Regions from separate parts of the Paenibacillus marchantiae genome, predicted to be linked through region 2. Evidence: riboswitches for the same ligand, from Rfam matches in the RefSeq annotation. Region 2 holds a riboswitch; the other holds the start of a gene.

Region 1 (3,420 bases), 2.0 Mb from region 2:
ATTTATCTCCGGCGGCAGCCATTTATGCCAATGCGGTTTCCTTTGCTGCTTCTGCGTTGATTCTAATGTTTCTTCCCAAACTGGGCATTGGAGAACAGAATATAGGGACGGGAAGCAGACTGACACCTCGGATGATTGCCCAGGATTGGAGAGCTGTACTGAGCTTCAGCCGAAAGTCGGGCTACGTGGTCGGTATATATGCCCTGTTCCAGATTATTCTGGTGGTCGGCATGTCGCTGGATGCTCAGGAAGTGGTGTTTATCCGTCAGGTGATGAACCTGCCTGAATCACAGTACGGAGCATTAATGAGTATCACCGGAATCGGTTATTTGGCAGGTTCCATGCTGGTTTGGATGTTCGCCAAACATTTGCCGATCCGTCACATGATGGGTGGCGGTGTACTTCTGGTTGCGCTGGGTTATTTTCTGTTCGCCCGTTCATTCTCGTTTGAGCTGGCGGCTGTTGCCTTTATTTTGCTCGGTCTGTGCTCCGCACTGGCGAATACGGGCCTGGTTACCTTTTATCAAAATAATATCCCTGTCGATCTGATGGGGCGAATGAGCAGTGTACTTGGACTAGTGTTAAGTATGCTACAGGTGGCTTCCATTTTGATTGCAGGCGTAGTGGCCGAGCAGTTGTCACTTCGTATGGTATATACAGTTGTATCCGGGGTTATGCTGCTGGCTGCGTTGGGATTGTGGGTGACGAGTATGCTTCCTTCCCGAAGCAGGTATTACGATGAACCATCGAAGCCCAAGGCGATGGTGGGGTGACAGGCAGAAATACGGCAATTCTAGTACAGAATAAAGGTTGCCTGAATACCCGAACCGTTCTGTGGAACATAACATAAATAGTATTAAACACTGATAGTCACTAATAGAAAATGAACAATGTATACGCTTTCGAGATGAAACGCATTAACACATTCATGTGATGAAAGTTTACAGTTCGTTAATTTATTTAGTGTATAAAATGGAAAAAAGCAAATATTCACAAAGAAATCGTTAAGTTTGTTGACACTGATCTTCCGGTCGATTAATCTTAATGAGAAAGTATTAAAAACTTCAATTATCGTTCTGTTACAAGATCAGAATGGTTCCATACAGCGAATGATAGCGAGCGGGAGAGACCTGGGCATGTCGAGTAAAATGGCAGCTGTCGGGCACCGAAGGAGCAAGCTGCTACGCACCCGGCGCAGTGGTTAATCTCTCAGGTAAATGTACCATCGTTGGACGCAACTCTGGAGAGTGCGCGAAACTGCGCCACCCAAGGGGTATATGGTCAAGCAGCACGGTGTGCAGGGTGACATCACCTGTGAATACAGGGATTGCATCAATCCGCCGCGCTGCTTATCATGAAACTCTCAGGTATCGAGGACAGAGAGAGGGCCTAGGGCCTTCTTCTGTCCTTTTTTGATGTCATCATTCAGTAATAAAGGAACATTATGGGTGTACGTCTGGATGAAAATGACGATTATAAATGGAGGGTTTGCGATGCGTTTTAAAGACGTTTTTTCAATTATTGGTCCGTCCATGACAGGTCCATCAAGTTCACATACGGCTGGAGCGGCAAGATTGGGGCGAATTGCCCGTCAGTGGCTGGGGTGCACGCCTGAACGCGCTCGATTAACACTGTATGGCTCGTTCGCCGATACGTATCAGGGGCATGGTACGGATCTTGCGTTAATCGGTGGCCTGCTTGATTATGTGACGGATGATCCACGTATACCGGATGCAGAACAATATGCAGAGGAAGTGGGTATGGAGGTAGAGTTTTTTACAAGCGGCCTGCCTGCTCCTCATCCGAATACGGTCAAGATTGAACTGTGGCATGGAGACCGTCAATGCTCACTAATTGGTGCTTCCATTGGCGGAGGTAGTGTATCGGTGCATGCATTGAATGATTTTCGTGTACAGATCAGCGGAGAGTTTCCCACACTTGTACTGCGCCATTCGGACAAAGCAGGAGTGCTCGCTTCCGTAACCTCCACCATCAGTTCGTCTGGGGTGAACATCGGGTACATGCAAGTGGATCGGAAAGCCCGGGATGGTGAAGCATTAACAGCGATGGAGATGGATGGTGTGCCGAATCCTGAGATGTTGAACCGTCTGCGGTCACTGGATCATATGCTCGACATTCGCGTGATTGATTTGAAGAGAGGGGTCGAGCCTGATGCGGTTTAAACATCTACATGAACTGAATACCATCTGTACAGCAGAATCCAAAACCATCGCCGAGCTGATGATCGAAGAGCAGGTTCAGGAGACGAATATCCCGGAAGCGGATGTTGTACGGCAGATGTCGGATTACTATCAGGTGATGAAGGAAGCTGTACACAAAGGGCTGACAGAAGATACGACATCACGCAGCGGTTTGACTGGCGGAGACGGCAAAAAAATGGCTGAGTACATTCGTAAAGGTGAGACTTGTTCTGGAGATGCTTCTGCACTGGCCATGGCGTATGCCCTTTGTGTATCGGAAGTGAATGCCTCCATGGGCCGGATCGTTGCCACACCAACAGCCGGTTCTTGCGGCATCATTCCGGGTGTGTTTATAAGCTCCCAAGAGCGTTTTGGCTGGAGTGACGAGCATCTGGTGAACGGTCTGTTCTGTGCGGGAGCGATTGGTTATGTGATTGCCAACAATTCATTTATCTCCGGTGCCGAGGGTGGCTGTCAGGCTGAAGTGGGTTCTGCAATCGGTATGGCCGCTGGAGCCATGGTGGAGCTGCGTGGAGGGACGCCTGAGCAAGTGGTTCATGCGGTTGGCCTCGCGTTAAAAAATACACTAGGCCTTATCTGCGATCCCGTCGCAGGCCTCGTGGAAATTCCGTGCATTGTGCGTAACGGACTGGGTGCCGTAACTGCGTTGGCTGCGGCCGACATGGCGCTGGCCGGGGTACGAAGTGCCATCCCGTCTGACGAAGTCATTGATGTCATGCTGGAAGTGGGCAGTGCGATGCCGAGCAGGCACCGTGAAACGGCCCAAGGTGGGCTTGCCCAAACACCGACAGGACGGAAAATGATGGAGAAGCTTGCTAAACCAAAGGCGAAGCGTGCGGAGCCTGAGATTGAAGCTGAGTCTCCTGCTGAAAATGAACCAGAAGCCAAGGCATAACATGCATGAACGTACATGAACTGAATTTAATTCGTGGAGCTTGATCATTAACGGTAATGATCTGCTACCATTATGATAAAAAAGCCGATACGAATTCTTCCTGGTGAAGAAGCGTATCGGCTTTTTTGTTGTTCCAACAAAGAAAAATAAAAAGGTATTGACGTTTATATATCGTTTAGATATATTATTTATTGTCATATATCAACACGATATATAAGATCGAGAATGAGTTATACAAATTAAGGAGATGGATAACATGAAAAGTGTTTTTCAAACGAGTCTTCTGTTTTTGAAAAATGGAGC
Region 2 (3,420 bases):
AATCAATCGATTCATTTTTAATACGTTAAACGAACTTTTCCATTAAGCTGAAACTCCGTATCTAGCGGAAATTTGTACCTTAATATTATTCCGTATGTTTACGATACGCATCCGCGTTCATCAATGTGGAAAGTGCTGCTGTGAGGTCGCCCTCAACACGAATCTCGATCATCCAGCCTTCCTCATATGGGGAGTTGTTAACCAGCTCCGGGGAATCCTGCAATGCATCATTCACAGCAATAATCGTTCCACTGACAGGAGAAAACAAATCCGAAACGGTTTTGACGGATTCAATCGTTCCAATGCCGTCTTCCGCTTTTACATCCGATTCAAGGTCAGGCAATTCTACAAAGACAATGTCACCCAGCTGATGCTGCGCGAACTCGGTAATGCCAATACGTACGGTATCCTCCCCTACGGTCTGCACCCATTCGTGCTCTTCACTGTACAGGAAATCACTTTTCAATTCGCTCATCGATATCCGCCTCGCTTTTCATTAATGAGTGCATGCGTTTCTTTGACCTTAACCTTTTTCCCAGAACATAGCGTATGATATTTTCGATTCAAATGTCAAGATACCTCACAATTTATTTGTTTTTCTTCCTTATATGCCTGTAACTCAAATGGACCCTCCCTACATATAATGGTGAATATTAGAAAAGTAAGCGCACTCTTTATAAATAGACGAACATTTTAATGTTAATTAAAAATTTCATTCGGATTTTTTGTTCATATCTATGATATCGTTCTTGACATCAATAGACGATTCAGGCTTTAATGAGAGTAGTAAATGTGTTTAATTGGTCTATGCAATACCCGCGGATGAATGTAAAGGGAGAGATTACCCTTGACACCCGAATCAGGGTGTACATGCGGTAACGCCGAAGGAGTAAACCACCGACAAGCGGAGGTGAATCTCTCAGGCAAAAGGACTTTTACGGGACGCAACTCTGGAGAGCATCTAATCGCCCTGTATGGGCGTTATGATCACCCAAGGGGAAACCTGCTGCATCATGCGGCGGGGTAACTCTCAGGTACCAAGGACAGAGCCTAAGAATACAGCGTGCTTCTGGCATGCCTATTCTTTGGCCTGTCCTTTTCCTTTTTCCCAAAAAAACGAAAACAGGTTATAGAGCGGCACTGCCTATAGCGTCCTTACCTTACTTTTATAATAAAATATGATGCCAGATTCATTGATCCACGGTTATACACTCGGCCGGTTGACGGCCCATGACGAGGTGATTGGATGTCCGATTTGCTTAGAACCCCACTCTTTCCACTCTATCAGCAATATGAAGGCGTACGATGCATTGATTTTGGTGGCTGGGAGCTCCCGGTACAATTCAGTGGAATTCAGAAAGAGCACGAAGCGGTGCGAGAACGTGCTGGATTATTTGATGTATCTCACATGGGTGAATTCACCGTACAAGGTGAACACGCAGAAGCTTTTTTACAGCACATGACCACTAATGATGTAACAACACTCGTTCCCGGTCAGGCCCAATACACGTTAATGTGTTATCCGGATGGCGGCGTGGTCGATGATCTGCTGATCTATAAACTGAAAGACCAGCATTATATGCTGGTGGTTAACGCCTCCAACATCGACAAGGACTGGGCATGGCTGCAACAGCACATGACGCCAGGCGTAACGATGACCAATGATTCGGATCAAACGGCGCTGCTTGCTCTGCAAGGTCCGCTGGCAGTGGATATTCTCAGAGCGGTGACAGACACCGATGTGTCTTCGATTGAGCCTTTCCGCTTTGTGGCAAATGCGAAGGTATGTGGTGTTTCATTGCTGTTATCCCGCACCGGATATACGGGTGAAGATGGCTTTGAGCTCTACGTTCCCGCGGAACAAGCTGCTGAGGTCTGGAACGGATTGATGCAAGCGGGAGAAGGTCACGGACTCGTTCCGACAGGACTGGGTGCCAGGGATACGCTGCGCTTTGAAGCCAAGCTGCCCCTGTATGGACAGGAATTGTCCGCAACCATCTCACCGCTGGAGGCTGGCGTAAGTATGTTTGTGAAGCTAAATGCAGGACCGTTTATCGGACATGAAGCCTTGTTGCAGCAAAAAAATGATGGGCCTGCCCGCAAGCTGGTCGGCATCGAAGTGCTGGAGCGCGGCATCCCTCGTCCTCATTATCCCATTTACGCCGAAGGCGTACAGATTGGTGAAGTAACCACAGGCACCCAGTCGCCTACGTTAAAACGTAATCTGGGGCTGGCCTTGATTGACAGCAAATATGCTGCACTGGGTACCCCGCTGGAGATTGAGATTCGTGGCAAGAAACTGAAAGCCGAGGTCGTGAAGACCCCTTTTCATAAACGGACACGTGCGCCAAAGACACCTACTCAAGGAGCTGATCAAGCATGAGCAAGCATCGCTACATTCCCATGACCGAGCAGGATCAGAGTGCCATGTTGGCAACCATCGGCGTGGAAACGATTGAGGATCTGTTCCATGACATTCCACAGGAGATTCGCTATCAGGGCGAACTGCCTGTTTCCTCCAAACTGGATGAATACGCACTGACACGTCATATGTCGAAGCAAGCGGGAGCGAATGCCAACTTCGAGACACACGCCAGTTTCCTGGGTGCAGGCATTTATGATCACCACGTTCCCTCCGTCATTAATCATGTCATCTCCCGTTCCGAGTTCTATACAGCCTATACACCTTATCAACCCGAGATCAGCCAAGGAGAATTGCAGGCGATTTTCGAGTTTCAATCCTACATCTGTGAGTTGACAGGCATGGCTGTAGCCAATGCCAGCATGTACGATGGTGCAACTGCATTTGCGGAAGCAGGCAATCTGGCCGCAGCGGCAACCCGCCGCAAACAACTGATTGTGTCACGTACGGTGCACCCCGAATCCCGTCAGGTATTGCAAGCTTATGCTCACGGCCTCAATCTGGAGATTGTTGAGATTGGATATCAAAATGGTGTAACAGACTGGGATGCCCTGCAAGCCGCCGTGTCCGATGATACCGCAGCCGTCATGATTCAAAGCCCGAACTTCTTCGGCGCCGTGGAAAATGTAAAACAGGCCGCAGACCTTGCGCATGCGCACAAGAGCCTGCTCGTGGTCAGCGCCAACCCGCTATCGCTGGGTCTGCTGGAAGCCCCAGGCAAGCTGGGTGCTGACATCGTCGTTGGCGACGCGCAGCCCCTTGGCATCGCCGCTTCACTCGGCGGCCCAACATGCGGATACTTCGCCGTATCCCAGGCTCATATGCGCCGAATTCCTGGCCGAATTGTAGGCCAGACAACGGACCGCAACGGCAAGCGTGGTTTTGTACTCACGCTGCAAGCACGGGAACAGCATATCCGCCGTGAAAAGGCGACGTCCAACATCTGTTCCAACCAGGCGTTGCTCGCGCTGAGCGCCTCTGTATATATGTCCATTATG

What was found. A riboswitch is a leader RNA that binds a small molecule or an ion and turns the genes downstream of it on or off. The one in region 2 is predicted to bind glycine.
Region 1: it holds a riboswitch for glycine, as region 2 does, so the genes downstream of both, sdaAB (L-serine ammonia-lyase, iron-sulfur-dependent subunit beta) here and gcvT (glycine cleavage system aminomethyltransferase GcvT) in region 2, are expected to answer to the same signal.

Annotation. Positions count from the first base shown of each region.
Region 1 is NZ_CP118270.1:1,649,757-1,653,176, forward strand. Features, by position in the region: gene PTQ21_RS07630 (MFS transporter) at 1-773, shown strand, start outside; glycine riboswitch at 1,111-1,234, shown strand; glycine riboswitch at 1,239-1,382, shown strand; gene sdaAB (L-serine ammonia-lyase, iron-sulfur-dependent subunit beta) at 1,494-2,183, shown strand; gene sdaAA (L-serine ammonia-lyase, iron-sulfur-dependent, subunit alpha) at 2,173-3,117, shown strand; gene PTQ21_RS07645 (YhgE/Pip domain-containing protein) at 3,374-3,420, shown strand, end outside.
Region 2 is NZ_CP118270.1:6,625,508-6,628,927, forward strand. Features, by position in the region: gene gcvH (glycine cleavage system protein GcvH) at 86-475, opposite strand; glycine riboswitch at 823-945, shown strand; glycine riboswitch at 949-1,049, shown strand; gene gcvT (glycine cleavage system aminomethyltransferase GcvT) at 1,247-2,383, shown strand; gene gcvPA (aminomethyl-transferring glycine dehydrogenase subunit GcvPA) at 2,380-3,420, shown strand, end outside.